Paraburkholderia fungorum: one gene and its partner. The protein of the gene in region 2 interacts with the protein of the main gene of each other region in a pairwise test. Links are inferred from orthologs where the notes say so. Each region holds a gene or a part of one and is shown on either strand. Other genes may lie near its edges.

Region 1 (15,711 bases), 2.0 Mb from region 2 along the record:
AACGGCACGCATTTTCGCGCCGTTTGAAGTCGTGAACGGTGTCAGGGCGCCGCTGCAACACGCGCGGCCAGTGCGCTGCGAACCCGCGCGACGTCGAGGTGATAGTGACAAAGTTCGACGCCGTTGCAGACCAGAACCGGCACCAATTCGTTATAACGGGCTTCCAGTAACGGATCCGCGTCGACGTCGACTACGATCACCCGCGCGTCGAACTCAACCAGCAAAGGCTCGAGCGCGGCGCGCATGTCCTCACAAAGATGGCACCACGCGCGCCCGTAGAGCGTGAGCGGTGCTGTTTCTGTCATTTCTGGGCGCTGCGCGGACGAATCGGCACGAACTGCGTGTTGTCGCCGCGACGAACCAGCAGCGCGACCATCTTCTGCGGATCGAGATGCGAACTCAGGTCGTCGAACTGCTTCGCGCTCGTGATGTCCGTGTCGCCCACTCGCAGAATAATGTCGCCCTTTTGCAGCCCGACACGCGCCGCCTGACCGTCCACGGCATCGATCTGCACGCCGTTATGGAGCTTCAGCGCTTTCATCTGGTCAGACGGGATGTCGCTAACGGCCACACCCAGCACGTTCGTGGCACGCTGCTTCGGCGCTTGCGGCTTTTTCTGGTCCGTCTTGGCCGCCTTGTCCGGCTGCATTTCGGCAATCGTAACCGGCAAATCGCGAGTCTGACCCTTGCGCCAGATCGTGATCGTCGACTTCGTGCCCGGCTTCGTATCGCCAACCATTCGCGGCAGATCCGTGGCCGTGTCGACCGAATGGCCGTTGAACTTCAGGATGATGTCGCCCGGTTGCACGCCAGCCTTATCCGCTGGGCCACCCGGTTCGACGCTGCTGACCAGCGCGCCCTGCGCCTTCGGCAGACCGAGCGAGTCAGCCACGTCCTTCGTGACTTCGCCGATCGCCACCGCGATACGGCCACGCACGACCTTGCCCGAATTCTTCAACTGATCGGCCACACGCATCGCCTCGTCGATCGGAATCGCGAAGGAAATGCCCATGAAACCGCCGGTACGGCTGTAAATCTGCGAGTTGATGCCGATCACCTCGCCCTGCATGTTGATCAGCGGGCCACCCGAATTGCCCGGATTGACGGCCACGTCGGTCTGGATAAACGGCAAATAGTCGCCTGTGTCACGCCCCTTGGCGCTGACGATCCCGGCCGTCACCGTATTCTCGAGCCCGAACGGCGAACCGATCGCGACCACCCACTCGCCCACACGAACCTTATTCGAATCGCCGATGGTGATAGTCGGCAAATTGGCCGCGCTGATCTTCACGACGGCGACGTCGGTGCGGTCGTCCACGCCGATCAGCTTTGCCTTGAACTCGCGCTTGTCGGTCAGCGTGACATAGATGGTGTCCGCGTCGTCGACGACGTGCGCGTTGGTCATCACGTAACCGTCCGCCGACAGGATGAAGCCTGAACCGACGCCACTGTTCTGTTCAGGATCACTGTTATCCGGTGCGTCCTGGCTGCCGCCACTACCGCCGTTGTCGCCGTTGTCCCCGCCACGCGGCGCGCCCGGAGATTGCGGCGACTGCGGCAACGGAATGCCGAAAAAGCGCCGGAAAAACTCCGACATATCGCCGTCGTCCATGCCCGGCGGCAAGCCGCCGCGGGTAGTGCCACCGCTCGACACACGAGTGGTCGTGCGAATGTTGACGACAGCAGGACCCACCTTGTCGACGAGGTCAGTGAAGTCGGGCAGATTGGCAGCGGAAGCCGCCGACGCCGTATGCGGTACGAGCGGCAAACACGCCGCCACCATTGCGGCAGCGAGGAATTTACGCACCGAGAAAGTCGTCATATCGTAGCGAGCCGAGGGATTCAGGATTCGGAGGGATTACTTCGGAGCTTTGTATTCTATGGCAGACGCGAATTGCTGCAATGTGCTCTGGGGCACTTCACCCAGCAGAGTAATCCAGAAGTCGCCCCGACGCTTGACCAGCACGTGCGTCGCGCCGGTGCTGCCCGCGCCTTCCTTGCGCGTATTGTTCTCGACCGGCTCAACGAACACCGAAATCGCCGCCAGACCATCGGAAAAGACCGCCTGGTCGACCGGGATGGTCGGCTGCCCCGCTTCGCGCGCGGCCATTGGACGGCGCAACTGGCGAATCATGCGAAAGCCCGGAACCGTGGGATTGATCTGCCAGCCTTGCGCGGCCATATCGACCGGTTCGATCGGCGGACGCACCACCGTCCAGCCCGCCGTATTACGAATGCCATTGACAATGCCCGCCTTGTCGACCGGCACGCCAATGCTGATTTGCGAAAACGACAGTTGTTCGAGCACTTGCCCGTCAGCGTCGAGAGTCTGCGTGCGGAGCAACAGGCCCGTTTTCTTGTCTGCCCACAGCTTGTGAGCGAATCGATAGCCGTCTTTCGGATCGAGTTCGATTACCTGGCTGTCGACGCCCGCCACGCGGTCGTCACCCAGCAGTTTCGGCTCGTAAGCAGAAAGCACCTGCTCGCCACTGACTGCGAGCAACGCGGGGAACGAGTCTTTGTTCTGACGCTTCTCGACTACAAGCAAATGCCGTTCAGGCACGAACGTGTAGAGATCGTCGTTATGACGCAGCATTTTGCGCGGCTTACCGTCGAGGCTTTCGAGCTGCTCGAATTCGCCATCCGAACGGGTCGAATAGTGCGCGATTCGCGAGGTCTGAACGAAATTACCCCGCTGATAGACGAACGCGCCCTCGTAGTTCTGCTGCTGCGCGGCCTGATGGATCCGATCGAGCAGATCCGCGGCCGTGCGACGGGCGACGAGCGGATCGTCGGTTTGTGCGAAGACCCGCGGTGTGGCGGATATCAATACGGCTGCGCAGAACAGGAATGCCGGCAACCGCCCCCAGATAGTCGTTTTATTCAACCGCGGAGTCTGCATCAAACTATTGGCCTTGCGTAGAAACAGCGGCAGCGCGAATCAGCGGCATCGAACCCGGCATAACCGGTTGCTGAGCGAATTGCTGGTGAGCTTCCAGATATTGATCGAGACTGGCGTCACGAATGATGTTGGCATCTTGCGCGACCGGTTGGACGTTGGTAGCCGGCGCCATTGCCACGCGTTGCAGCGAATCGCCGTGTGACTGGATCGACGCGATCTGCGAACCCGGCACTCCCGGCACGCCCTGAAGTTGCGGCACGACAATCCAGGTCAACGTAGCAGCGGCAGCGGCGACAGCGAAAGCCGGCACGACCCGGCGGCGCAATGCCAGCAGACGACGCGCGACCGGCATGGCGGCAGGCGCGAGCACATGCGGCTCGTTGTCGAAACGAGCGGCGAAACCGCTCATGAACGCGCTGCTTGCCTCGGTTCTGATTGCCAGATCGTCGGAGCGCAATGCATCGCCGATCAGGTGATAAGCCGACCAGGCAGTGCGATCTGCACCGTCCAGCTCGGAAATAAACTTGTCCAGATTCAAATGCTCTTCGCCGAACAGCTCACCGTCGACAAAAGCGGACAGACGCTCGCCGCGCGAGCTGGCTTGCGATTGCATCGAGACCGACCCCATGATGCTCCCCATCTTACGAATACCCCGTAGTGACACCACTAATCCAGATATTGCACCCGTGCCCCGGCTGGCCGGCTGGTGTTTACCAGCGCTTGCCCTCAGGTGTGTCAAGCAACGGACGCAATTTTGCCGCAATGGCTTCGCGAGCGCGGAAAATTCGTGATCTGACTGTGCCAATTGGGCAACCCATCATTTCGGCGATTTCCTCGTAGCTCAAACCTTCAATTTCACGAAGAGTAATGGCGGTGCGCAACTCTTCCGGTAAAACCGCCATCGCAGCATTGACCGTCTCAGCGATCTGCTTGCTCATCAACATCGACTCAGGCGTGTTGATATCCCTTAGTTGGTCGGCGTCGGAGAAAGTTTCAGCTTCTTCAGCATCTGCTTCGGTCGAGGTCGGTGCGCGACGCCCCTGGGTGGCAAGGTAGTTCTTTGCCGTGTTGACCGCAATCCGGTACAACCACGTATAAAACGCCGATTCCCCGCGAAACTGCGGCAACGCCCGGTATGCCTTGATAAAGGCATCCTGCGCCACGTCTTCCACTTCGGCCGGGTCGCGAACGAGACGCGAAATCAGCCGGAGAATCTTGCGGTGGTATTTGGAGACCAGAAGCTCGAACGCGGCCTTGTCACCTTTCTGAACGCGCTCGACCAGCACCTGGTCAATTTCTTTTTCGCTCACCTGATAAATCCGTTAACTATAGGCCGCATGGCGGGGGACCATTGTAGCGTCCCCATCATTGGGGCACGTTACTCCGGTAACAGCGGTTACAGTCGTTACAGTCAGGCACCGGCGCCGCGACGGCCGAGCACCGACAGTTCGCGGAAAGCGCCGGCCGGCAATGCGTCGGCGGTGAGTAGCAGCGAGCGCTTACGGCCATCCTCCTGCACGAGCGCCAGAATTAACAGACGGTTGCTCCACTGGGAGCAGCCGGAAATACGGCCTTGAACCAGCAGCGCGCCCGCCCGATTCCATGCGGACAAGCCGTCCCGGTCGATTTTCAGTGCGACGGGCTGTGCGCGCTTGTGTCGTGCCGCGCCAAGCGCGAGCAAGGCCGCCACGGCGAGCGTCAACGGAACCGCCTGCCATGCGCCTAACCGCGGCGCGGCGACGCTGTAGACGGCCAGGATCGCAATCAGAACGAATATCCCCAACGCGGCGCGCATAAGAAAAGAGCGGCGCAGCACAATTCGCTGCGCCGCTCTTTCGAACGGTGCCGATTCGGAGGGAAGCGCCGGCAAAGCCGGCGTCGTCGACTGACGCGTCACCCGTTACTGGCGATCAGGCGCGCTTGAACACCAACGTGCCGTTCGTGCCGCCGAACCCGAACGAGTTCTTCAGCGCGACGTCGATCTTCATCTCCCGCGCGGTGTTTGCGCAGTAATCGAGATCGCAGGCCGGATCCTGATTGAAGATGTTGATGGTCGGCGGCGACACCTGGTTGTGCACGGCCAGCACGGTGAACACCGATTCCAGACCGCCAGCGCCGCCCAGCAGGTGACCCGTCATCGACTTGGTCGAGTTCACGACCATGTCTTTGGCGTGGTCACCGAATGCGCGCTTGATGCCGGTCGTTTCAGCCAGATCGCCGAGCGGCGTGGACGTACCGTGCGCGTTCAGGTAGTTCACCTGATCCGCATTGATGCCCGCGTTCTTCAACGCGGCCAGCATGCAGCGGCGTGCGCCATCGCCGTCTTCCAGTGGCGCGGTCATATGATACGCGTCGCCGCTCATCCCATAGCCGCTGACTTCGGCGTAAATCTTCGCGCCGCGTGCCTTCGCGTGTTCGTACTCTTCGAGCACCATCACGCCGGCGCCCTCGCCCAGCACAAAACCGTCGCGATCCTTGTCCCACGGACGGCTCGCGGTGGCCGGATCGTCGTTGCGTTGCGACAGCGCGCGCGCCGCCGCAAAGCCGCCGATACCGAGCGGCGACACGGTGGATTCCGCACCGCCCGCGATCATCACGTCGGCGTCACCATATTCGATCAGGCGCGAAGCCTCGCCGATGCAATGCAGACCCGTGGTACATGCAGTCACGATGGCGAGATTCGGACCCTTGATGCCGAACTTGATGGACAGGTGGCCGGAGATCATATTGATGATCGATGCCGGCACGAAGAACGGCGAAATACGGCGCGGACCGCGGTTGAGCAGTTCGGTTTGCGTCACTTCGATCATCGGCAGACCGCCGATGCCCGAACCGACGATTACGCCGATACGCTCCGAATTCTCGTCGGTGACTTCGAGGCCGCTGTCCTGCATCGCCTGGATGCCTGCAGCCACGCCGTAATGGATGAACGTATCCATATGGCGTGCTTCCTTACCGGGGATGTAGTCCTCGATATTGAAGCCCTTCACCTCGCCGGCAAAACGAGTCGAGAAGTTCGACGCATCGAACTTCGTGATATTGGCAATACCCGACTTGCCGGCGACCAGATTGGCCCAGCCGTCGGCAACATTATTGCCAACAGGCGAAATCAGCCCCAGGCCTGTAACAACAACACGACGGCGGCTCACGGTAACCCCTTTTTCATAGATGACAAAAGCAAAAGCCACAGCGGCCACAGGAATTTGCCCTGTGTGCCCTGTGGCTGTTAAGTCGGCAATCGCGCGGAAAGTTGCGCTGTCAACATCGCAGGCTCCTGCACGGCAAATAGCGCCAACCCTGCTGGCGTCGGCAAGCGACACGGCAGGGCGTCATACGCCACCAACGCAGAAACGCAGGCGCGAATGACTTTAGGCCTTGACGTTCGCGCGAGCGTAGTCGATCGCTTGCTGAACGGTGGTGATCTTCTCGGCTTCTTCATCCGGAATTTCCATGCCGAATTCGTCTTCGAGGGCCATCACGAGCTCAACGGTGTCGAGCGAGTCGGCGCCGAGGTCGTTCACGAACGAAGCTTCGTTCTTGATCTCAGCTTCTGCAACGCCCAGTTGTTCTGCGACGATCTTCTTGACGCGCTGTTCGATATTGTCCATTAACCCCTCCAAGGGAAAAGAAGTTCAAAAATACAGGTGCGCGCATTTTATCAGGTTTGACCCGGCAAAAAAGCGGCGCGTCGGGTTCCTGTCAAGGCATGCGCCTTACGCTTTTGCAAACGCATCAAGGCGCGGATAGTAACCGAAATTGGTTACTACATGTACATTCCGCCGTTCACATGCAGCGTAGTGCCGGTGATATAGCCCGCTTGCGGCGATGCGAGGAACGCGACAGCGTGCGCGATATCGTCCGGGCTACCGAGGCGGCCCAGCGGAATCTGCGTCTTCAACGCGGTCTGCTGCTCTTCCGGCAGACCTTTGGTCATGTCGGTATCGATAAAGCCCGGTGCAACGCAATTCACGGTGATGCCGCGGCTGCCAATCTCACGTGCAAGCGAGCGCGTCATCCCTGCAACGCCCGCTTTTGCTGCAGCGTAGTTGATCTGGCCAGGGTTGCCGGACGAGCCGACCACCGACGTGATGTTGATGATGCGACCGCCCTTCGCCTTCATCATCGGGCGAAGCACTGCGCGCGACAGACGGAACACCGAACGCAGGTTGGTGTCGATCACCGCGTCCCAGTCGTCGTCCTTCATGCGCATGGCGAGCTGATCCTGCGTGATGCCGGCGTTGTTCACCAACACGTTCAGCGCGCCGAATTCCTTAACCGTACCGTCGATCAGCGCATCCACTGCAGCCGAATCGTTCACATTGAGCACGGCACCGCGGCCGTTCACGCCAGCTGCGTTAAATGCTTCAGTGATGGCGGCAGCGCCGCTTTCGCTGGTCGCCGTACCGATCACCGTCGCGCCCTGGCGCGCCAGTTCCATGGCGATTGCACGGCCAATGCCGCGCGACGCACCGGTCACGATTGCAATCTGCTTGTCGAGAGTCTTTTCCATCTGTCAGTCCGAATGCCCTTCGGAGGGCTGATTGATTCCTGATGCTGGAGCGCAGTGCCGTTTGCAGCCGCCAGTCAACCCGGCGCCTGCCGTCGGCACGGCCTTCAGCCTGCGGTCACGAGCTTGAGGGCTTCTTCGAGCGATGCCGGATCGAACACCGAAGCGCCGACCAGATTGCCGTCGATCCGCTTGGTCAAACCCGACAGAACCTTGCCCGGACCGCATTCGATCACGTGCGTAACGCCCTGCGCCGCGATTGCCTGAACGCTTTCGACCCAACGCACGGCGCCGGCCGCCTGGCGCACCAGCGCATCCTTGATTCCGGCCGGCTCGTTGACGATAGCGACGTCGACGTTATTGATGACGGGAATAGCCGGCACCTGCACATTGACGCTCGCCAGACATTCGCGCAACTGGTCCGACGCCGGCTTGAGCAGCGACGAGTGGAACGGTGCCGACACCGGCAACGGCAACGCGCGCTTCGCGCCCTTCGCCTTAGCCACCTCGCACGCTTTTTCAACCGCCGCCTTATGGCCCGCGATCACGACCTGAGCCGGCGCATTGAAATTCACCGCCTCGACAACTCCTGCCACCGAAGCTTCGGCGCAAACCGCGCGCACGGTGTCGTCGTCGAGACCGAGAATCGCGGCCATACCGCCTTCGCCGACCGGCACTGCCGTTTGCATCGCCTGAGCACGAAAGCGCACCAGCGGCACAGCGTCGCGGAATGCAATCGCGCCCGCCGCGACCAGCGCGGTGTATTCGCCGAGGCTATGGCCGGCGACGATAGCCGGCTTCGGGCCGCCCGCCTTCTCCCACGCGCGATAAATCGCGTACGCGGCGGTCAGCATGACGGGTTGGGTGTTGGTGGTGAGGTTCAGATCGTCGGCAGGGCCCTCGGCGATCAGCTTGCCGAGATCCTGATTGAGCGCGTCAGACGCTTCCTGAACCGTCTCACGCACGATCGCGTGATCGGCAAATGCGTTGAGCATGCCGACCGTCTGCGAACCTTGCCCAGGAAAAACGAACGCAAATTTCATATCGTCCCCAAAATCGGATTAGTCAGATGTGGGTGCTGCACGGCGCGAACTCGCGCCGGAGCGCGGACGCCGCAAACGGCGCCCGTCGATGCGTCGCCGCTATCAGTAGCGGATAACCGACGCGCCCCACGTGAAGCCGCCGCCGACGCCTTCGATCAGCACGTTCTGGCCGCGCCTGATGCGGCCGTCGCGCACTGCGACGTCAAATGCGAGCGGAATGGACGCAGCCGACGTATTGCCGTGCTCGCCCACCGTGACGACCATGCGTTCCTGCGGCAAGCCGAGCTTGCGGCAAGTGCTTTGCATGATGCGGATATTGGCCTGATGCGGAATCAGCCAGTCGATCTGCTCCGCTTTCAGATTGGCTTTTTCGAGCGCTTCGACAGCGACTTTTTCGAGCACGTTGACGGCGAGCTTGAACACCGCCTGGCCGTCCATGTGCAGGAACGCGCTGCCGGCGACCACGCCGCCGTTCACGTTACCCGGCGTGCAGAGAATGTTCGAGTGGCTTCCGTCGGCGTGCAATGCGCTGGCGAGCACGCCTGGTTCCTCGGACGCCTGCAGGATTACCGCGCCCGCGCCGTCGCCGAACAGCACGCAGGTGGTGCGGTCGTTGAAGTCGAGGATGCGCGAGAAAGTTTCCGCGCCGATCACGAGCGCCGTGCGATGCTGGCCGCTGCGAATGAAGCTGTCCGCCGTCGCAACCGCGTACGCAAAACCGGAACAGACGGCTTGCACGTCGAACGCTGCGCCGTGGTTCTTGATGCCGAGCTTGTTCTGCAACAGGCAGGCCGTGCTCGGGAACACGAAGTCCGGCGTGGAGGTGGCGACGATGATCAGATCGATGGACTGCGGATCGATGTCCGCTGCTTCGATCGCGCGCTGCGACGCGATCAGGGCGAGATCGCTGGTCGTGACATCAGGGTCGGCGAAATGGCGCGAATGGATACCGGTGCGGGCAACGATCCATTCGTCGCTCGTCTCGACGCCTTGCCTGGCGAGACGTTCAGCCAGATCCTGATTGGTGACGCGGTTGGGCGGCAGATAGCTGCCGGTGCCCAGCACGCGGGAATAAATTGTGGATTGAGCCATTATGCCTTCGAGGATTGCGCAGCGTAGGGCTCGGCAGGCTGGCCGGCAATCGGGCTTGCGTTACCCGCGCCGCTTGCATCCCGCGCGGCCTGTTCGAGAGAACCCGCGTTCTCTTCCATTGCTCGCGCAAGGCGCTCCAGCACGCCGTTTTTGACGGCATCATACCCGCGTTTGATAGCCCACTCAAACCCGTAGGCATCGGCGGAGCCGTGGCTTTTGATCACCAGTCCGCGCAGACCGAGCAGCGCAGCGCCGTTATATTGCCGATGATCGACGCGCTTCTTGAAGCGCATCAATACTGGCAATGCCAGCACCGCCATCACCTTGGTGAGCCACGAACGGCCGAACTCTTCCTTGATGATGTTGGACAGCATCTGCGCGAGACCTTCCGACGTCTTCAGCGCGACATTGCCGACAAAACCGTCGCAAACGATGACGTCGACCGTACCTTTGAAGATGTCGTTACCTTCAACGTTGCCGTGAAAGTTAAGTGTACTCGCGCGCAGCAGTTCGCCGGCACGTTTGATGGTGTCGTTACCCTTGATAACTTCTTCGCCGATGTTGAGCAGCCCGATGGTAGGCCGCTCCTTACCTTCGATCGCCGACACGAGCGCATGCCCCATCTCGGCGAACTGCAGCAGATGCTGCGGCTCGCAGTCGACGTTGGCGCCCAGGTCGAGCATCGTGGTATAGCCAATGGGATTAGGCATGGCGAACGCGATGGCCGGGCGTTCAATGCCCGACAGCGTTTTCAGCACATAACGCGAGACCGCCATCAGCGCGCCGGTGTTGCCGGCGGAAATGCAGGCTTCCGCCTCGCCTTCCTTGACGCGGTTCAGCGCCACGCGCATGGACGAATCTTTTTTCTTGCGCAGCGCGACCTCGACCGGATCGTCCATGGCGACGATCTCGGATGCGGGTACGACAGTCAGCGCTGGCAGGTCTTGCGCCTTTAACTTCTTTAACTGCGCACGAATCGCACTTTCAATGCCGACGAGCAGCAATTGTGCGTCGGGATGCGAACGCACGAAGTTAACGGCTGCGGGAACGGTCACGGACGGGCCGTGGTCGCCTCCCATGCAATCTATCGTGAGCTTTACTGTCATGGAGTGCGACGAATTTCAGGCGCCCTGAATGGGACCGCGACAAGCGCCAGGGCGCCAATTGCGATCGACACAAAAAAGCGGCAAACGAATGCCGCCTTTTTGCCGAGCCGGGAAAATGTCAAGCGAGCCGATCGCCACGCGAAACGCCAAAGGGCGCAACGCAGTGAAACGATTAGTCGTTCTTCGTCTTGACGACTTTCTTACCGCGATAGTAGCCATTCGGGCTAACGTGGTGACGCAGATGCACTTCACCCGTGCTCGGTTCCACGGCCAGCGGCGCTGCCGTCAGGAAATCGTGCGAACGGTGCATGCCGCGCTTGGACGGCGACTTCTTGTTTTGCTGAACTGCCATGACTAACTCCTAAAAATTTTCCGAATTCTAACACAGCCCGATACGGTGTCCGCCATAGGCCGAATGGCCAATGCGCCCGCCTCGCGCTTCCCTGCAACTGTTCAGTGCTTCTTGTCGCCCGGCTCACCGCGCTTCAGACTTTCGAGCGCCGCGAACGGATTGGGCCGCTCGGGCTCATCGCCCTCACTGGCTTCGTCGAACGCAGCTTCGTCGCCCTCGCCTTCGGCACCGGCCACACCAGAGACGAGACTCTCGTGCACTTCGGGACAAACCTCGTGTTTGGGCACGAGTGGCAAGGAAAGCAGCAACTCTTCTTCGATCAAGTCGATGAGATCGAACTGGCGCGAGCCCACGATCACTTCGACTTCATCCTCGTCGAGCGGAAACTCTTCGGCTTCCGCCTCAGTGTTGACGACCCGGTAAGTTGCATCGACGTTGAACGGCTGCGAATACGGTGTCATGCACCGTTGGCATTCGAGCCATGCCGCGCCGTGAATCGCCAACCTCAAATACGGCTGGGGACCCTCGGTGCCGTCATCCTGCAACTCCGGCTGCGTCGCTCCTTCGGCTTGCCAGGTGAACGCGGTATCGCGCTCTGGCGCTTCTGCCGGGACTTCGTTTAACATGCGCGGCAGTTGCGAGACGCGCACGACACCCGCGGCCTGACGCCCACTCCGCGCAAATTCGAACAGATCGATTTCATGCGGGTCGGACAGACCAGCAGGGTTGCCAGGATGTTGAGTCATGTGCGCTCCTGCGTCGGCGAGAATTTCGCCGGGGCTAAACCGCGATAAGCCGCGAGGTAAAACCGGTTTGCAAGCCTACCCACCAAGCCGCGGCGCTGGATTCAACAAGGCTCATAACGAAGCCTGATTGAACGCACCGAGACCCGCCTAAGCGGAAGCATACCGATGAAAAGCCCGAAATCATATCTGTTTTGTCTTTTCGAGTCAAACACTTAAGCCCGTATGCGTGCGCACTCCGCGCAAGCCCGTACGCCCTGTCTTTCTAGCCGTTGGTTGACCATGCCAGATTCCCCCAATCGCCCGCCGCGCCTGATTCTGGCGTCGAGTTCGCCGTATCGTCGCGAACTGCTCGAGCGCCTGCGCGCGCCTTTCGATGTCGTCGTTCCCGCGATCGACGAAACTCCGCACGCCGGCGAAACGCCCGAAGTCACAGCATTGCGGCTCGCAGAAGCCAAAGCGCGCAAAGTGGCGAGCGAACTCGGCAAAAATGAATCCGCGCTCGTGATCGGCTCCGATCAGGTCGCCACGTATGACGGCCCGCAGATCGGCAAACCCGGCACGCACGAAAAGGCGCTCGCCCAGTTACAGGCAATGCGCGGCCGCGAAGTGCTGTTTCATAGTGCCCTATGCCTGTTCGACAGCGCGGCCGGTACCGTACAAACTGCGGATGTAATCACCCGCGTTCAGTTCCGCAACCTGCCGGACGCGGCCCTGGAAGCCTATTTGCGAGCCGAAACGCCTTACGACGTCGCGGGTAGCGCGAAATCGGAAGGCCTCGGCATTGCATTACTCGAAGCCATCCACTCCGACGACCCCACCGCGCTCGTCGGCCTACCGCTAATTACCCTGTCGAGCATGCTGCTGGCAGCCGGCTATCCAATTCTGGAGGCGCAATGAGCGGCACGCTCTATCTGATTCCAAACACGCTCGGCGAGGGTGATGCCGACGCGCTCGACGCCGTTCTGCCCGCCCCCGTGCGCGCCCGCGCAGCTTCATTGCACTATTACATCGGCGAAAACGCGAAAACCACACGCGCTTTTCTGAAGAAGGTCGGCACCGAGCGGCCGATTCAGGAAATCGAAATTAGGGAACTGAACGTCAACACGCCGGTTAGTGAGATCGACAAGCTGCTGGCTCCGCTACTGGCCGGCACCGACGCCGGCCTCGTTTCGGAAGCCGGGTGTCCGGCGGTTGCCGACCCGGGCGCGCTACTGGTGCGTCGCGCACACGAGCGCGGCGTGAAGGTCGTACCGTTTGTCGGACCGAGCTCGATTCTGCTGGCCTTGATGGCCTCCGGACTCAACGGTCAAAGTTTTGCGTTTCACGGCTACCTGCCGGTCGATGCCGCTGAACGCGCAAAGCGTCTGCGCGACCTGGAGCAGCAATCGCGCAAGGGCAAGCAAACGCAGATTTTTATCGAGACGCCCTATCGGAATCGCGCGCTGCTCGACACTTTACTGGCGACTTGCGCGCCGTCCACGCTGGTTTGCGTCGCGGTTGATTTAACCCTGGAAACAGAGACGATCGCCAGCCGCACTGTCGCCGACTGGAAGAAGAAGTCAGCGATCGATCTGCATAAGCGGCCGGCTATTTTCCTGATTTTAGCTGCCTGATTGGCGATAAACGCACCAGGAACCAAACAGCAGACAAAAAACCCCGCGCGATCAATTCGATTGATTGCGCAGGGCCTTTTTCGCTGTCACACCGATTAACGCAGGCTCAACTTCCCGCCGAGCGCCATTGCGTGTACTGCCCCGTTACCCACCGCCGCACCGAACTTACGTGCCACGCGGTCGGTAATGCTCTCCTTTACCGTGTAGTCGACGATATCCGGCGCCTTGAAAAGCTCACGCGCTACATAGTCGGCGTCGCCGAAACCGTCTGCGAGGCCCAACTCCACACTCTTCTGACCCGTCCAGAACAGACCGGAGAACATGTCGGGCGTTTCATGCAGACGCTTACCCCGCCCCTGGCGTACCGCGTCGATAAATTGCGCGTGAATCTGATCAAGCATGTCTTGGGCATGTGCGTCCATCTTCGGCGTTTCTGGCGAGAACGGATCGAAAAAGCCCTTGTTCTCACCCGATGTGTGCAGGCGACGCTCAACGCCCAGCTTATCCATCAAACCGGTGAAGCCGAAACTGTCCATCAACACGCCGATAGATCCGACGATGCTCGCCTTATCGACGTAAATCTTGTCCGCCGCCGCCGCCGCGTAGTAACCGCCCGACGCGCACATATCACCCACTACGACGTAAAGCGGAATTGACGGATATTTGACACGCAATCGCCGAATTTCGTTGTAGATGATGCCCGCCTGCACCGGACTGCCGCCCGGACTATTGCAGCTCAGGATCACCCCCGCCGTACCGGCATCGTCGAACGCACTCTCGAGCGCCGTGTTGATATCTTCGGCGTTCGCATTGGTATCAGCGGAGATTTCGCCGTCAAGCGACACCATTGCAGTGTGACGCCCGGTGGTTGCGACTTTATCGCCGGAGAACACCAGCCCGCCCCATACGACGAGTATCAATACGATCAGGAACACGAACCGGAAGAAAATCTTCCAGCGCCGCGCAGCGCGTTGCTCATTGATCGCCGCCATTGCAATGCGTTCGAGCGCAGCCCTTTCCCAGCCGGGTTCATCGGCGGGCACACGGGAGCGACCTGTTGGGGACAGATCTTTTGGGTCGGGAGTCAGGTTGTCGGACATGCGGAGCAGTGGAGGATCGAAAAGAGGGAAGAATCAGGGCGTGGCAGGGCGCAATTCGCCGTCGGGCAGCCAGAAAATGGCGCGGCCTTCCGGCGTATCCCGCTCCTCGACCAAGACAGGGCGCAATTTGCCGCCCCGGCACGGGCCACCCACGCATTTGCCGGTATCAGGCGCGTAAATCGCGCCATGTGTCGCGCACATCAAGTATAAGCCTGACGATTCGAAGAACTGTCCCTCAGCCCAGTCGAGTTCCATGGGCACGTGCGCGCAACGGTTCAGATAGCCATATGCACGGCCGTCGTAGCGAACGAAGAACACCACGGCGTCGCCGCCTCCCAGCCTGGCCGCGCGCCTCACGCCTGCGCCGCCGTCAACCAGGTCGTCCGCCGCGCAAATGCGGACGGACTCCGCTTCGCTCGCCTGGGTGCTCATGCGTTGTCCCGCAACCAGCCAGATAAATCGCTCACACTCGACGCCACGAATTTCGGCGACATCGCGTTCAGCGAATTTGCCGGATGTGCGCCATACGTCACGCCGATGCCCGCGACGCCCGCGTTCATCGCCATTTGCAGATCGTGCGTCGTGTCGCCGACCATCACCGTGCGCGCGGGATCCTGCCCCAGTTCGCGCGTCAGCTCATGGAGCATGGCCGGATGGGGCTTCGAAAACGTCTCGTCGGCACAACGGGTGCCGTCGAACAGGCTGGTCAGACGCGACTGGTCGAGCGCCCGGTTCAGGCCGACGCGGCTCTTGCCGGTCGCCACCGCCAGCAGATAACCCTGATCGCGCAGCTCCTGCAACATTTCGCGGACGCCGGCAAAAAGCTCCGTGGCCTGATCCTTCACCAGATAGTGGAAGCGGTAACGTTCGGCCAGACGCGGGTATTCGGACGGATCGAGCGTGGGCGCAGCGATCTGCAGCGCCTCGCGCAAGCCGAGGCCGATCACATAACTCGCGGCCTCGTGCGCGGGCACTGGCAAACCAAGATCGCGGCACGCCGACTGGATGCTGCGCGCGATGTGCGCGGTCGAATCCATCAACGTTCCGTCCCAATCGAACACGATCAGATCAAATTGCTCTCTAGCCATTCGGTGTTGTCTCCGGGTTTGACCCATTTCGTAATTCGTTGAGCTGCGCGACGAAGCTGCGGCACTCGGCCGGCAACGGCGCCTCGAACTGAATCGGCACGCCGGTGGCCGGGTGCGCGAGCTTCAGCCGGTAAGCGTGCAGGAACATGCGTTTCAAGCCGG
Region 2 (15,922 bases):
TGGAATCAGCGGCGCATGCGGGTGTTGCCAAAGATCTCTTAACTAGCCACTAACAGCCCGCCGCCGCGAATAAGCTCATCGCGCTCAGGTAATCGCGCGCGGTGCGAGCGGCGTCTCCGGCGTCGGATAACCGGCTTCCTTGAAGGTCTGGACAATCGTCCGGTTCGTGTCGAAATAGACCTGCCAGTAATGTTCGTTGGCCGTATAAGGACGCACGCATAGCAGCGGCCCTTCCGGCGTGAAGCTCAACACTTCGATGTCGGGAGCGGGATCGGTGGCGACGTTCGGAATCTGCGAAACCGCCGCCTTCAACCGGTTCATCGCATCGGTGGGATCGACGCCGTTGGCGATCTTCGCGGTCAGTTCCACGCGACGTACCGGCAGCACGCTGAAGTTCGAGATCGTGTCTGAAAAGATCTTGTTGTTGCCGACGATGGTCGTCACGTTGTCCGGCGTCACGATCGTGGTGCCGAACAGACCCAACTCCGAAACCGTACCGGTGACGCCGCCCGCGGTGACGAAATCGCCGACCTTGAACGGCCGCAGCACCTGCATGAAGATGCCCGCCGCGAAGTGGGCGAGCAGACCGCCCCAGGCGGTGCCGATCGCGAGACCTAGACCGGCGAGCAGCGCAGCGAACGAGGTTGTCTGTACGCCGAACACCTGCAGGATCGCGAGGATCAGCAGGAGGTTCAGCAAGGCGCCGAGAATCGAGCCGAGGTAATGAGCCAGCGTGGGATCGACGCGGCCGTTGCGCGCGAGCACCTTGCGCAGCAAACCGGTGATCAGGCCGATAACCCAGCGGCCGACAATCCACAGGACAATTGCCCCGAGAACCTTGGTGCCGAGGTCGACGCCCCGGGTCATGATGAACACGCGTACGGTATCGAGATCCAAGATGTCCCTCGTTGGGTAAGTTGCCTTCGACTGATTGAACGACGGTGGCGCAATACAGCGGCAAATGCCCGGCGAGGGGCGCAAGCGGTAACTCTCGGTCTTCGGGAGTTATAGGCGACGGCGCGCGCATGTGCAAGGACCGTTCCAGACCGCGAGGAGGGCGGCCTGGCGGGAATGGCAAGTGTTCTGGCGGTTGTCTGTTCGGGCGAGCGGCGCGCGCGTCTTTCGAATGTGAGGCGTCTTTCCGGCGCTGAATCTTGTGGCGTGTGGCGCAAGCTGCACGGCGCTCGTCCTACCTATGCAGATGCGACTCCGAATACTGCGATGTGCTGATCGCAACCGGCTTGTCGGCGCTAACCTGCCGCGGCCGCGCACGGCGGGCGACGTAACTCCACACGACGGCGGCAGCAATCGCGAGTCCATACGCGCAGGCTCGTTCGACGAACGCATCGGGCGAGCTGAACTGGCCGTAGCGGCTTTGTGAATCCGCGAACACGACGAAGGTCAGCGCTGCATCGAGAAGAAGCGCGAACAGCGCGAGCGTGACGAACACGTGAGAGCCATTGACCGGCCGCCCCGGCGCGAACCGGTTATACAGATGACACGCAATCCGAACGATCACAAGCAGCGCGAGGTTCGAGACGAGATCGAGCAGGAAATGGGTCATATCGATTGATTGAATATGCAGGGCCGCGGCATGGCCGAAGCGTTTGCTCGCGCGATGTCTCAGCATGCCTGGCTGGATCGGCGGCGATCATTGCATATCTTTCTATCTCGATAAATGGCGAGCTTGGGCGTCCGTTGTATGTCGTCCGTGATGCTGAGTCTGATGCGGGAAATGGCTGACTGGTATCGGCGAAACGGCGGTAGGCAGCGTGAGAAAATGCGGTCTTGTTCGTGAGGAATGCGATAGGGCTTGAAGTGTTCGGCGAGGTGTTGACGGCTTATCGATCCTCACTCGATGTGATTGTCGAACTCGCCGGATGTCAGCGCGACCAAACCGGTCGATGACAGTCGCCATTCAGGAACGCAATTTCGTGTGGGCACGCGTAGCGTAATATTTCGCAGCGTGGGCGCCGATACAGCACGCCCATATCAATCGAGGAGACAGACGTGACTCAGCAGCAAACCGCAGCGGCAATCCTGGCAGTCGGCACATACACCCTGAAAATGCCCCATGTAGATGGCAAGGGGAGAGGCATTTATCTGCTGGGCTTCGATCCGTCGACGGGCCGTCTCAGTGAACTCGCTGTGGAAGAAGCGGTGAATCCGTCGTATCTGACGTTGTCGGCGGATCGAAGCAGGCTGTACGCGGTCCGCGAGGTCAACGCCGAAGACAACCCGGGCGTCAGCACCTACGAACTCGACGCGGCAAATCACACGCTGACACTGTTGCACGACACGCCCACGCAAGGCGTCTGGCCGTGTCACGTCTCGGTGGATAACGACCGCTCGCTGCTGCTGGTATCGAACTATCTGACTGGCGAAGTGCTGTCGTATTTGCTCGATGCGAACGGCGTGCCGTCAGGCGAGCCGGTCGTGCTGACCCGTGACGGCACGGGGCCGGACAGCGATCGTCAGGACGGCCCGCATGCTCATTGCGCGCGGGTCGGCCCGGATCGTCGCCATGTCTATCTGGCCGACCTTGGTGTGGATGCGGTCGTGCGTCATCCGTTGAATGGCGCGAACGTGAATCCGGTTGCCGATCAGACGGTCATGGCGGCGCCGGGCGCGGGGCCGCGTCACCTGCTGTTCACTGACAGCGGCGCTTACATGCTGGTCAATTACGAAATGTCGTCGACTGTGCGGATGTACCGGCTCGACGGCGACGACGTGTCGCTCGTCAGCGAAGTGTCGAGTCTGCCGCAAGATTTCGCCGGGAATAGCGGCGCGGGCGGCATGCGCCTGCATCCGTCGGGACGCTTCGTCTATGTCGGCAATCGCGGACACGATTCGATCTTCGGCGCGCGTGTCGACGAAACGACCGGTTCGTTGACGCCGATCGGCACGTGGAGTCTCGGTGGCCGCACGCCGCGCGATCTGGCCGTCTCGCCCGATGGCAAATACCTGCTGGCGGCATCGCAGGACGAGGCGTTCATCCGCGTATTCTCGATCGACGCGCAGACTGGCGAACTCAACTTCACGGGTTACGACTATCCGGTTTCGAGCGCGGTGTGCCTCGAATTCCTTTGAGCCGATTCACTCGGTAAGCCGGAAAGTGGACCGCAGTCTCAACCGCAATGGCAAATAAAAAGACGGGCGGTTTCCCCGCCCGTCTTTCCGTGTGTCGGCAAGTCAGTCCTTGACGTTTATCACGTCCCCATAGACGGCATCGAAAGGCTCGGGCAGAAATGCGTCGCCGCCAGCCCTTGCGCCTGTTGCGAGCGGACGCCCGCCGCACTCGACGTCGGCGGATCGATGAAGACTTGCGCGTTGTTCGCTCCAGCCGGTGCAGTGAACGTCATCGTCACCTTCCACCAGTTGCCCGACTTCACCGCGGTCAGCGAGGTCGGCTTGCCCGAACCCCACGTACCTTGCACGATCGCGCCCGTGTTCGTGTTGAGCACCCACGGAACTTCCGCGCCGTTCGGACCATCGGTCTGAACCGAGCCGCCCGGGAACACCGTTGCGTTGGTCGTCGCGAGGACGTAGTCGGTGAAGGTGTAGCTCTGGCCGCCTTGCACGCGGATCGTTTCGTCGATGTTGGCGATCGAGTTGCCGTTCGCGTTCGTCAACGTTGCCGCGTACGTGCTGGTTCCCGAGATGTCCGTCGCGACCGCTGCCGTGGCGCCGTTCGCTTGCGTCCACGCATTCGACGATGCCAGGCTCAGCGGCGAGTTGATCAGGTTATTCGCCGAACAGGCGGCCGCCGTCTTGTCGGTCGTCGGGCCGTAGAAGTTCGCGATGCTCGCCTGGATCGCATCGTCCGTTGCGTTCGATGTCGATTTGGCGATCACCGCGCCTTCGAAGAACTGGATCGGCGCTGCGCTGCCGTCGCCACCTTCGCCGAGCGACAGACCACCTTGCCATTGTCCGTTGAACGCATGGCCTGCATCGTTGAAGAAGTTATACGCTTCGGGCGGCGCCTGATCGAAGACCGGCGTGAGGACACTTTGCGATGCATCGCCGCTCTTCACGGCAAAGAGATTGGACTGCGTCACCGGCGAGTATTTCGACAGCACCGTCACGAAGTTCGCGTTGGCGGGCTGTTGCGGACCGTACAGATAGACGCCCGCTTCCGCGTCGACGCCCGGCCAGTTCACGCCCTTGCAGCTCCCCGAGCTGAGCGGCGAGACGCCGGTATAGCCGTCGCAATAGCCGAACACGGCGGCGTTGCCGCTCGAGAAGGCCAGGCCGAACATTTCACCTTCGATCTCGCCCTTCGCATAGGTGCTGGGATCGGCACTGTCTTCCATGTTGCCGTAGGTGCCGCAGCAGCCGGACGCCGGGCCGTACTGCGCGCCCGCCACCATGTATTCCGCGATTTCGGAGTCGCCGATCGACTGGTTCACCGTGCCGATGCGGTTGCGATAAGCCTGTCCGCCGACTGTGCCCAACGCTGGAATCTGCACGCCCTGGCCCAGCGTCATGTAGCTCAGCGCAGCCTGTCCGCCGGAGAGCGCAGGCAAGTCGTTACCGATGGTCAAAGCGAGAGTCGGCGATTGGGTGGTCAGCATGGGAGCCGTGTGGACCTGAACGGTCAACGTGCCGCTGGTGCCCGGCAGCGTGATGGTGGCGAAGCCGTTGAGGACCGGCACTGTCATCGTCGATGTGGTGGAACCCGGAGCGCCGGTCGTGACGACCAGTGATTCGGTGCCGTCCGAATTGAGTTTGAGCGTGGCGGGCACGTTGCCGAAAGCGCCGCCCTTCAGCGGCGCGACCAGATCTATCTGGTCGTAGATATCGGAGACCGTGCAGGTCGTGTTGTTGCAGAACGTGTTGACGCTGTTCACGTTGGCCGAGCCGAGCAGCTTATTGTCGGCGCCGCTGGGCAAGGTGCTGGCCGTGTATGCGTAGACGTCCTGCGTGGCTTTATCGGATGCGCGTTGGACCTGGAACAGGGGGCCGGTGTAGTTCTTCGTCAGCAGTCGCGTCACGCTGTGTGCAGCGACGCAGGCGGTGCCGGCGTCGGATGCGGCATCGCAGGGGAGAGCAGGGGGGGCTGCGGCGTCGGTGTCTGGCGGGGTCGCTGTGCCTGTTCCTGTGCCGGAGGTGTCCGACGTCGATGTCGACGAACCGCTGCCGGATGGCGTAGATGGCTGCGACGTGCTGCTGTTTTGCGACTGGGATGACGCGGGGTTGGAGTCGCCATTACACGCGGCGAGCAGGATTGGCAGCATCAGTAAAGCGGAAAGTAAGCCGGTTCTTCTTGACTTCATCATCTCCTCCTTATTGCTCGGACATTCTTGAGATGCCCGGTGCATGTTAGGACAGCGGAATAAATTGGATGCCTGTATCGATGACTATTGCTGACTCGAGTGCGTGCTGCGGGGTAATGCCGGTTTGGGTCTGTTCCGTTTTTGTTTCGTTTGCCTTTGTTCCGGCGGCTGAAGCGGCTAGTTGTCGTCGTCGGGAGCGTCGGCGCTGCTCTTCTGTTACGGGACTACTGTCGGTGGGCGGGAAGTTGCGCTCGCATACGTTTGCGTTGGCGGCTGAGTCGAGTGTTCAGATGTGAGTGTTTGGCACAACGGGAGAAGGTTGAAGCTCGGCGCGGCTTGCAATTGTCGTCTCCAATTGTTGTTGTGCAGCAACCGGCGATTGGGTTCGTTCGGTTGTTAATATTATTAATCAATAATATCGCTTCATTTATTAGGGAGATACCCTGGGACACAGCGAGGGCGAAGTGCGGTTGTGGCGCGCTCTGTTAAAGGTGATGCTGGCTGGTGCTGAGTGGAATTTGGAGATGGAGAATTTATGCTTAATATTTGTTTTTATTATTTGTACAGATACGCGGGTGATGTGGCGGGATTGGATGCTTAGGTGCTGATGTTGTGGCCTCGCGGGCGACCTGGTTTCTTACTCGCTCGGAGTCGCAGCTGGGAGTTTGTGGCTGGGGTAATGCGAGCCTCTCAACGGACAATCCGACGCCGCCACGCTTCCACTGCGATGTAGGCTCGCCTCGCGCGCTCCGGGTCATGCAGAGAGTCGAGAGTTATTTCGTGAACGAGGTGTTGAAGGTCGTGCGGACATTTGTCGGCGTGCGTTGCGCGTGTCCAGGCGAACTGCGACGAATGTCGAGTGGAGTTGACGGCCTTAAACGATGTAGCGCAGCGTCGCGAAGCAGACGGGGCTAACAAGCATTGCCTATGTTGAGCGCATTTCGCGCAGAACCCAACATCGCGATCGGGCTACGTTATAGGCGAGAGGAAAATTCCACGCGGAAATAGAAAAGGGCTTGCGACGCTGACGCGTGCAAGCCCTTCGTATCTTTGGTAGGCCGTACGGGATTCGAACCTGTGACCAACGGATTAAAAGTCCGCTGCTCTACCAGCTGAGCTAACGACCCAAAAGAGAAGCGAGATTATATCGATAGCCTTTGGAGGCTGTCAACCCTTTGGCTGAACATTAACTATCGATACTTCAAACAATGAAAAACCCGAGGTATGTTTACCCCGGGCTCTTCAGCGAGAGGCGCGCGTGACTATAGCTTCGGACACTGCGCGTTACTGCAACTACCCAACCGCAACTACTTGATCTGCGACAGCTTGCTCTGCGCTGTCTGTGCGACATCCGAGCCGCTGTACTGTGCGACGATCTGCTCCAGCGTCTTCTTGGCCGCAGCCTTCTGACCTTGCTCGAGCTGATTGTTCGCAATCGCCAGCAATGCTTCCGGCGCACGCGGATGCTGCGGATACTTCGCCACCACACCCTGCCAGGTCGCCGTCGAGCCCTTGTAATCGCGCAGTGCATACAGCGCGTTGCCGAGCCAGTATTGCGCGGTCGGCTGATAAGGACTGTCCGGATACTTGGAGATGAAGCTGCGGAACGACGCCGCCGCATTCTTGAAGTCGCCGCTGCGGAACTGCTGCGAAGCCGCATTGAACGAATCGGTTTCGCCCGGCTGCACCTGGCCCTGAACGCCATCCACCGTCTGTTGCTGCGGCTCGAATTTCTTCAGGCGCGTGTCCAGATCGGTGTAGTAGTCCTTCTGCTGCTTTTGCAGCGTGGTGAGCTGGTTGCCCATGTCCTCGTTCTGCCCACGCAACGTCGCGACCTGCTGATTCAGCTGATCGAGACGGTTGGACTGATCGAGGATCGTGCGCTGTGCGGCCGACAGCTGGCTCGACAAACTATCGGTCTTCGAACGCAGATCAAGAATGGCCTGACGGGCCTGATCATCGTCGAAGATGCCTGCATGTGCGGGCACAGCCGCGAAGGCCGTGCCTGCGACACAGGCCGCTGCCGCAAACCGCGGCCAGGAGAAACGATGCGTCATTCGGCTCATCACCCGTTGACTTACTGTTGATACACGAGGTCGGCGCGGCGGTTTTGTGCCCACGACGATTCGTCATGACCGTCAGCTTGCGGCTTTTCCTTGCCGAGGCTCACAGCTTCCATTTGCGAGTCAGCAACGCCCATCAGCGACAGCGAACGGCGAACAGCTTCAGCACGCTTCTGGCCGAGTGCCAGGTTGTACTCGCTCGTGCCGCGTTCGTCGGTGTTGCCCTGGATCAGGACGTGACGTTGCGGGTGGCTCTTCAGGTATTGCGCGTGTTGTTGCAGCAGCGACTGGTAGTCGTCCTTCACCGAGTAGCTGTCGAAATCGAAATAGATGCTGCGCTTGGCGAGCGGGCTATTCGGGTCGTTCAGCGGGTCGACGTTGACCTGTGCGACATCGGTCGGGTTCGGTTGCGTCGAAACTGCACCGCCCTTGTTAGCATTTTCGTCGAGCTTGACGCCCGAGTGACATGCAGCCAGCGCGCCGACCATCAATACAGCAAATACGAAACGAAGTTTGGACATCATTTTGGTTACTCTCCTTGTGTTATTGCATCAACGTTATTGCATAAACGGGCCCCAGGACGGCTCGCGCACGCTGCCGCCCTGAACGGACAGGACCTGCCGAGTGCGACCGTCGGTCGATACTGCGGCCAACACGCCACGGCCGTTCACCTGTGTGGCGTAAAGAATGTACTGACCGTTCGCCGCGAAGCTCGGCGATTCGTCATGTGTCGTGTCCGTCAGGCCTGTGGCTGTGTTGCCCTGCAGGTCCTGGATATAAAGTTTGAACCCGCCGCCGACGCGCGAGATATAAGCGAGCTGCTTGCCGTCCGGGCTCACGCGCGGGCTGGTGTTGTAGCTGCCCGTGAACGTGACGCGTTGCGCAGGACCTGCGCTTTCGCCCTGGATCGACATCTTGTAGATCTGCGGTGCACCGCCACGGTCGCTCGTGAAATAGATCGACTGACCGTCGGGAGAGTAGGTCGGCTCGGTGTCGATCGAGCTGCCTTGCGTGAGTCGGCGCAAGCCGCTGCCGTCCGCATTGACGGCGAAAATCTGTGTGTTGCCGGTGCGCGAAAGCGCGACGGCCAGCGTGCGTCCATCCGGCGACCACGCCGGCGCGCTGTTATTGCCCTTCTGATCCGACACGACCACACGACGGCCCGTAGGCAGATCGTGGATGTAGACGATCGGCTTCTTCTTTTCAAACGAAACGTAAGCGACCTTGGTGCCGTCCGGCGACCACGCCGGCGAGATGATCGGCTCGGGGCTCGACAGCGCGATGTGCGCGTCCTGACCGTCCGAGTCCGAGATTTGCAGCTGATAACGGCCGCCCGTCTTGATCACATACGACAGACGCGTGGCGAACACACCGCGACCGCCCATCAGCTTCGCGTAGATGTAATCGGCGACCTTGTGCGCGCTCATGCGCAAACCGCTTGCCGGGCTCACCAGTACGAGGCCGCCGAGGCTTTCGCCCTTGACGGTGTCGTACAGCTTGAAGCGCACTTCGTATTGACCGTTCGGCAGGCGGTTCACGCTGCCCGACACGAACGCATTCGCGCCCTTGGCTTTCCAACTGCCGAGGTCGACGGAATCGGTTTCCGACACTGGCGTGGAGCCCGCGTCGATGTTCGTGAATTTTCCGCTGCGCTCCAGATCCTGACGCACGATCGTGCTGACCTGCTGCGGCGAATTCGCCTCATTGGCGAAATTCGCCGTGGCGATTGGAAACTGGGTGGACCCGACGCCCGTCACGAGTACGTTGAGTTGTGCGTTGGCTGCACCGCCAACGGCGATCAGGCACGACGCTACAAGTGTCCGCAGGCCTAGCTTGGTCATCAAACTCATGCTGTATGGTTTCCCCAAAAAACGGTTTTACTAACACTTCACGACAGCAGACAGACCCGAAAAGAACTAATTCGTTCCCGAGCGCGCCCCGCGAACGGGGCACCATATCTGCCGTCAACTGACAGTCAAACTTGCTGCAATCAACCTGCCGGGCGCAACGTGATCAGGAAACTCGTCGGCGTTTTGCCGTTGATATCCTGAGGCATCGGATCGGTCCGGTGGACGGCCCGCAATGCGGCGTCATCCCATGCTGCATTGCCGCTGCTGCGCGAGATGCTTGCGTCCAGCAAGGTGCCGGTCGGCGAGCAGCGTACGGAGATGACAGTTTCAAGACCAGCCGTTTCGCCGCCCCACGAGATGTTCGGGCGAACCGCGCGACGCACCTTGTCTGCGTAACCCGGCGATGTCGCCGTGCCGCCTGAACCGCTACCCGTGCCGCTCTTCGCCAGGCCGTTGCCGCTCGAGCTGTCGCCCGCGCCACCCATCATCTGGGCGAGACGTGCGCGCCGCTCTGCATCCATCTTCTTCGCTTGCGCCGCAGCATCTGCCTGCGCTTTGGCCTTCGCTGCCTTCTGCGCATCAGCTTTCTTCTGCGCGTCGGCTTCGGCCTGCTTTTGCTGCTGTTCCTTCAGTTGTTCCTGCTGCTGTTCTTTAAGCTGCTGCTGCTTTTGCTGCTCGGCCAGTTGCTGCTGTTTCAGCTTCTCGGCCTGTTGCTGCTGTTGTTGCTGTTGCTGCTTCAGTTTCGCTGCCGCGGCCTTTTGCGCTGCGAGCTGTGCAGCCTGATCGGCGGCCAGTTGCTGCTGACGCTTCGCATCGGCTTCCTGCTGAGCCTGCAGTTTCTGCTGGCGCTGCTGTTCAGCCAGTTGCGCCTGACGAGCCGCTTCCTGTTGCTGGCGTTTCTTTTCCTGCAACGCGATATCGGCCTGTTCGTCGGGCACCGGCGGGGCAGGGGCGACCGGCGCGGGCGGCGGCGGAACGGGATGCGGGATCGCCGTGTCGGGCACCTCGGTCCACAACTCCGCTTCCGCGCCTGCGGGCGTGCTGTTTTGCCACTGAATGCCGTGGTACAGGAAGAACCCGAGCAGCGCGTGCATCACCAGAGCGAACGCAAAGGCTCGCCCGGTGCCGCGTTCACGCGGTGGCTGGAGCGGGTATTCGGAATTCTTGCGGATCATTGCGATTTGACGAGCAATCCAACGCGCTTGACGCCCTGGCCTTTCAGCTCGGACATCACGTTCATCACGACTTCGTACTTGACGGTCTTGTCGGCGGCAATCACAACCGGCTGGTCAGGATGCGATGCCGCCCGGTCGGCGATAAAGCCGTTCAGATCCGCCTTCGTCATGTTTTCCTGCTGCTGCGCGCCGGAGTCGTCCTTGTATTTGACGCTCATGTTGCCGTCGGCGCGAATGTTCACGATGACGGGCGGCGTTTGCTGTTGCGGCGCGGCACCACCGACGGTCGGCAGATTGACGATCGACGGGGCGACCAGCGGCGCGGTCACCATGAAGATCACGAGCAGCACGAGCATCACGTCGATGTACGGCACGACGTTGATGTCGGCCATCGCGCGGCGCTGACGCGAGCCGCGCATGCTGGAGGAACGAGAGCCTGCCATCGTGGACTCCTTACTGTGCCTGGCGCTGCAGAATGTTCGAGAATTCTTCGATGAAGGTCTCGAAACGGATCGCCAGACGGTCGATGTCGTGCGCGTAGCGGTTGTAAGCCACGACAGCCGGAATGGCCGCGAACAGGCCGATCGCGGTGGCCGTCAACGCTTCGGCGATGCCTGGCGCGACGTTCGCGAGCGTGGCCTGCTGGACGTTGGCGAGGCCGCGGAACGCGTTCATGATCCCCCAGACCGTACCGAACAGACCGATGTACGGGCTGACCGAGCCGACCGACGCGAGGAACGCGAGATTGGCTTCGAGCACGTCCATCTCACGCTGGAACGCGGCACGCATCGCGCGCCGTGCACCGTCGAGAATTGCGCCTGAATCGTTCAGACGCTTTTCTTTGCCTTTCAGGAATTCGCGCATGCCGGATTCGAAAATTCGTTCCAGCGCGCCGATGGTATGGCGGTTGTTCGCAGCACTTTGATAAAGCGCCTGCAGGTCGCCGCCCGACCAGAAATCGCGTTCGAAGCGTTCAGTTTGCGCCCGCGCCCGGCGGATCGCAAACCACTTGCGGAAGATGAAAGTCCACGACAGCAGCGACAGCAACAGCAGCAGGGCCATGACGGCCTGCGCCAGCAGGCTCGCGTTGAGTACTAATGAAACGATCGACAGATCTTGTGTAGTGTTCATAAAGGTTCGTTTTAACGTCCCGGGAAGGGGGCGTCCGGCTGCAAGGTCACTCGAAGCTTGCCGTGAGCAAAACGGAAGCATCGGCGATATCGCAAGCCGAACCATGCTTGGTGTTGCTTGATCGATGCGAGTTCACTGGCCCCGTATCAACGGAGTTCAGGTGTGATTCGTTGACACGCCGCCGCCGACTTCCGGTCCGCGCCGCAAAGCAGCGAGAACCGGCGGAGGAATCGCGGTCGGGCGAAGCGCGATACGGTCGACACAGCCAATCCGGATTGTCCCTTTAGCAAGCAGCGTGCCGTCACGCCACGCTTCCTGCGTGAAATCCACCGAAGCTCGGCCAAGACGCTCGATCCGGCTGACAATTTTGACGATATCGTCAAGCCTGGCCGGCGCCCGATAGTCGACCGCAGTATTGCTGACAATGAAAATTGCGCCAGTTTCATCCGCCAGCCGGGCCTGGTCGACACCGCACGCGCGTAGCCATTCGGTACGCGCCCGTTCAAAAAATTTCAGGTAATTTGCGTAAAACACGATGCCGCCGGCGTCGGTATCTTCGTAGTACACGCGGATAGGCCACGTGTAGCCGATTTCCGTGCCAGGCTGGCTGGTCGAAATATTCATGCGGCGCATTTTACCGGAACGCACACCCCCGGGTCTGTTTCAAAGTGTGCGCCCCGTCTGGCGGGCTTTAGCCGCGATGAATAGACAATCCGGCGAACGATTGAGCCACCGGCATCAGCTCGATCGTGTTGATATTCACGTGTGCCGGACGAGTGGCGATCCAGTAAACGGAGTCGGCGATATCTTCCGCCGTCAGCGGCTGAACGTTTTCGTAGACCTTGCCGGCTTTTTCGTCGTCGCCGCGATAACGCACGTTCGAGAATTCGGTGCCTCCGCACAAGCCCGGTTCGATGTCGGTGACGCGCAGTGCCGTGCCGGCCAGATCGGCGCGCAGGTTCAGGCTGAACTGGCGCACGAAGGCTTTGGTGGCGCCGTAAACGTTGCCGCCCGCGTACGGCCAGCGGCCCGCCACAGAACCCAGGTTGAAAACGTGCCCGCGATTGCGTTCGACCATGCCCGGCAGCAGCGCATGCGTGACTTGCACGAGGCCTGTGCAGTTGGTCTCGATCATGGTGTTCCACTCGTCGAGGCTCGCCTTTTGAGCAGGTTCGGTGCCGAGAGCGAGGCCCGCGTTGTTGACGAGGACGTCGATTGCAGCGAAATCGGCCGGCAGCGATGCCGGGACCGCTTCGACAGCGGCGCGGTCGCGCACGTCGAGTTCATAGGGCAGAAGTGCGTCGCCGAGTTCGTCGGCGAGGGCTTGCAGGCGGTCTTTGCGGCGAGCGGTGGCGACGACGCGATGGCCGCCCTTGACGAAGGCGCGAGCGATAGCAGCGCCGAATCCCGCGGACGCTCCGGTTACAAACACGATCATTGCAGTTTCCTGGTCGGTGAGAAGCAAAGGTCCCAAGCCTACTTCCAATGCGGCGCTGCGGCAAGGTTGAACCAGCCGTATAAGAGGCTCTGGCACGGGCACGCAGCGGAATCGCGGGCCATTTTCGTCCGATGTTTGCGCGCTGCACGGAAGGATGCGGCGGGGTGTCTTTCCAGGGGGCGCCGCCGCACCCGTGAGCCGGTTGCCTATTCGATCCTCTTCCAATAAACTAACGCGCTCGACCCTGCGTGACTGGCGATAGAACCGATTCAACCAATCGGATTCAAGGTGGAACAACCCACCGTGAAGCGCGGGGTGCCGTTTTGCCGTTCGCCTGGGCAGCCGTGATCCGCGCGCATTTATCTGCGCTGACGGTGGCTGTCCTGCCTCGCGTGTGCGGCGACTCTCCAATCGCCACGTCAGGGCTGGCCCAGCCGCCAGCAGCGCTGCGTACCCTCTACGCAAAGTTCGGCGCACGATCCGGTCAACCTGAACACACTCAACGGAATCCGTATGTTTGACAGAGCCCAAAGCACCATCGCCAACGTCGATCCTGAACTCTGGAAGGTCATCGAGCAGGAAAACCGCCGTCAGGAAGAGCACATCGAACTGATCGCGTCGGAAAATTACACGAGCCCGGCCGTGATGGCTGCGCAAGGCTCGCAACTCACCAACAAGTACGCCGAAGGCTACCCGGGCAAGCGCTACTACGGCGGCTGCGAATACGTCGACATCGCCGAGCAGCTGGCGATCGACCGCGTCAAGCAACTGTTCGGCGCCGAAGCTGCCAACGTGCAGCCGAATTCGGGTTCGCAGGCTAACCAGGGCGTGTTCTTCGCGATGCTCAAGCCGGGCGACACGATCATGGGCATGAGCCTCGCCCACGGCGGTCACCTGACGCACGGTTCGCCGGTCAACATGTCGGGCAAGTGGTTCAACGTGGTCAGCTACGGCCTGAACGAAGCGGAAGACATCGACTACGAAGCGGCTGAGAAGCTGGCTCAGGAACACAAGCCGAAGCTGATCGTGGCGGGCGCGTCCGCGTTTGCGTTGCGCATCGATTTCGAACGCCTGTCGAAGATCGCCAAGTCGGTTGGCGCGTACTTCATGGTCGACATGGCGCACTATGCCGGCCTGATCGCAGCGGGCGTCTACCCGAATCCGGTGCCGTTCGCCGACTTCGTCACCACCACCACGCACAAGAGCCTGCGCGGCCCGCGCGGCGGCGTGATCCTGATGAAGGCGGAGTTCGAGAAGCAGATCAACTCGGCAATCTTCCCGGGCATTCAGGGCGGCCCGCTGATGCACGTGATCGCCGGTAAGGCTGTCGCGTTCAAGGAAGCGCTGTCGCCGGAATTCAAGGAATATCAGCAACAAGTGGTCGAAAACGCACGCGTGCTGGCGGAAACGCTGGTTAAACGCGGTCTGCGTATCGTGTCGGGTCGCACCGAAAGCCACGTCATGCTGGTCGATCTGCGCGCGAAGAAAATTACCGGCAAGGCAGCGGAAGCGGCCCTCGGTGCAGCGCACATCACCGTCAACAAGAACGCAATCCCGAACGACCCGGAAAAGCCGTTCGTGACGAGCGGCGTGCGTCTCGGCTCGCCGGCCATGACCACGCGCGGTTTTGGCGTGAAGGAAGCCGAGCAGGTCGGTAACCTGATTGCCGACGTTCTGGACAACCCGGAAGACACCGCTACGATCGACCGTGTGCGTGCTCAGGTTGCCGAGCTGACCCAGCGTTTCCCGGTCTACCGTTAAGCCGTTATGCATTGTCCCTTCTGCCGTCACGCCGATACGCAGGTTGTCGATTCGCGCGTATCCGAAGACGGCGCGACGATTCGCCGGCGCCGCCGCTGCCCGGCCTGCGACAAACGTTTCACGACGTATGAGCGGGTTGAGCTGGCGCTGCCGTCGGTCGTCAAGAAGGACGGCAGCCGTACGGAATTCGACCGCCGCAAGATTGTCGCGAGCATGCAACTGGCGCTGCGCAAGCGCCCGGTTGCAGCAGACGCGATCGACGCGGCGGTTGCCCGCATCGAGTATCAATTGCTCGGTAGCGGTGAGCGCGAGGTGCGCAGCGAGCGCCTCGGCGAGCTCGTGATGAACGAGTTGCGCGCTCTCGACACGATTGCCTACGTTCGTTTTGCTTCCGTTTACCGGCGCTTTGAAGACGTCTCCGAATTTGAAGACGTGATCGAAGAATTTCGCCGCGCCTCTTCTCCTCCCAAGCCTGCTCGCAAGCGCTGATTGCTGTTGCGCATCGCTTCGCAAGCGAGCGTCCGTCGTTCTTCGCCTTGTTTCGCGCATCTACATCTCCTGCTGCCGTTATGGTCCGTCGCGTGAATTTTTGCGCGGAATAGCGTCCTGGTGCCACCTGGCCATTCGGCCGATGGTTGAGCCTTCTCCGAATTGCTAGATTGGCCGTATTCTTCGAAACGATCAGGGGTGCAGATGAAATACGACGCCGTTTACCGGCCGTCTGCCGGCGGCTTCACGCTTGTCGAAACGCTGGCCGTGCTTGCGTTGCTGGCGGTGATCGCGGTCCTGGCGACGCCATCGTTCGTCGCGTGGCATGTCCGCGATCAGGTCGATGCGCGCACAAGGGCGCTGGCCTCGACTCTCGCTTTTGCGCGCAGCGAGGCGCTGCGTCGGGGCTCACGTGTCATTGTTTGCAGGATCGATTCGGCGCGACGTTGCCTGAGCACGGGGCAGCCCTGCGTGAGCGGTGTTGCCGACTGGTCGTGCGGATGGGCCGTTTTTGCCGACCGCGCGGGCACGCTTTCACTACTGCGGGCGCAACCGCTGCTCGCGGCAGTAAGCATCGTCGGGGTACAGACAAATCTGACATTTACGCCGCCTGCCGGCCAATTGATTGGCACCTTCCGTAGTTTTGATATCGCACCGGCTGCGTCGTCGAAAGCGACACAAGGGGCCAAGTGGCGACGCTGTGTCCACATCGCGGCAGGTGGTCGCGCAAGGATTTCCG

Evidence for each region.
Region 1: the proteins of ybgC (region 2) and acpP interact in binary tests that used the Escherichia coli proteins (3 or more experiments, as listed by UniProt). The link is inferred for Paraburkholderia fungorum from one-to-one orthologs.

The regions. Positions count from the first base shown.
Region 1 is NZ_FNKP01000001.1:2,868,464-2,884,174, forward strand. What follows is about bases 4,891-7,650. They hold acpP (acyl carrier protein), read right to left. Parts: upstream 6,511-7,650; coding sequence 6,271-6,510; downstream 4,891-6,270. Other genes in these bases: fabF (beta-ketoacyl-ACP synthase II), read right to left, coding at 4,891-6,051; fabG (3-oxoacyl-ACP reductase FabG), read right to left, coding at 6,666-7,412; fabD (ACP S-malonyltransferase), read right to left, coding at 7,517-7,650. In the rest of the region: BLS41_RS12600 (glutaredoxin family protein), read right to left, coding at 42-305; BLS41_RS12605 (DegQ family serine endoprotease), read right to left, coding at 302-1,822; BLS41_RS12610 (MucB/RseB C-terminal domain-containing protein), read right to left, coding at 1,859-2,902; BLS41_RS12615 (sigma-E factor negative regulatory protein), read right to left, coding at 2,907-3,530; RNA polymerase sigma factor RpoE, read right to left, coding at 3,613-4,212; BLS41_RS12625 (protein YgfX), read right to left, coding at 4,314-4,718; more of fabF, read right to left, coding at 4,813-4,890; more of fabD, read right to left, coding at 7,651-8,452; BLS41_RS12650 (beta-ketoacyl-ACP synthase III), read right to left, coding at 8,555-9,544; phosphate acyltransferase PlsX, read right to left, coding at 9,544-10,650; rpmF (50S ribosomal protein L32), read right to left, coding at 10,823-11,002; BLS41_RS12670 (DUF177 domain-containing protein), read right to left, coding at 11,104-11,748; BLS41_RS12675 (Maf-like protein), read left to right, coding at 12,028-12,645; BLS41_RS12680 (SAM-dependent methyltransferase), read left to right, coding at 12,642-13,361; BLS41_RS12685 (S49 family peptidase), read right to left, coding at 13,457-14,461; BLS41_RS12690 (Rieske (2Fe-2S) protein), read right to left, coding at 14,495-14,893; and 2 more genes. UniProt on the Escherichia coli protein: Carrier of the growing fatty acid chain in fatty acid biosynthesis.
Region 2 is NZ_FNKP01000001.1:888,205-904,126, forward strand. The notes cover bases 10,391-13,361. They hold ybgC (tol-pal system-associated acyl-CoA thioesterase), read right to left. Parts: upstream 12,129-13,361; coding sequence 11,652-12,128; downstream 10,391-11,651. Other genes in these bases: tolR (protein TolR), read right to left, coding at 10,391-10,807; tolQ (protein TolQ), read right to left, coding at 10,818-11,495; ydfG (bifunctional NADP-dependent 3-hydroxy acid dehydrogenase/3-hydroxypropionate dehydrogenase YdfG), read right to left, coding at 12,187-12,933. Outside these bases: BLS41_RS03995 (mechanosensitive ion channel family protein), read right to left, coding at 85-897; BLS41_RS04000 (hypothetical protein), read right to left, coding at 1,190-1,630; BLS41_RS04005 (lactonase family protein), read left to right, coding at 2,011-3,090; BLS41_RS04010 (arabinofuranosidase catalytic domain-containing protein), read right to left, coding at 3,210-5,321; tol-pal system protein YbgF, read right to left, coding at 6,584-7,333; peptidoglycan-associated lipoprotein Pal, read right to left, coding at 7,354-7,863; Tol-Pal system beta propeller repeat protein TolB, read right to left, coding at 7,897-9,189; cell envelope integrity protein TolA, read right to left, coding at 9,330-10,364; more of tolR, read right to left, coding at 10,361-10,390; glyA (serine hydroxymethyltransferase), read left to right, coding at 13,447-14,694; transcriptional regulator NrdR, read left to right, coding at 14,701-15,183; BLS41_RS04070 (GspH/FimT family pseudopilin), read left to right, coding at 15,388-15,922.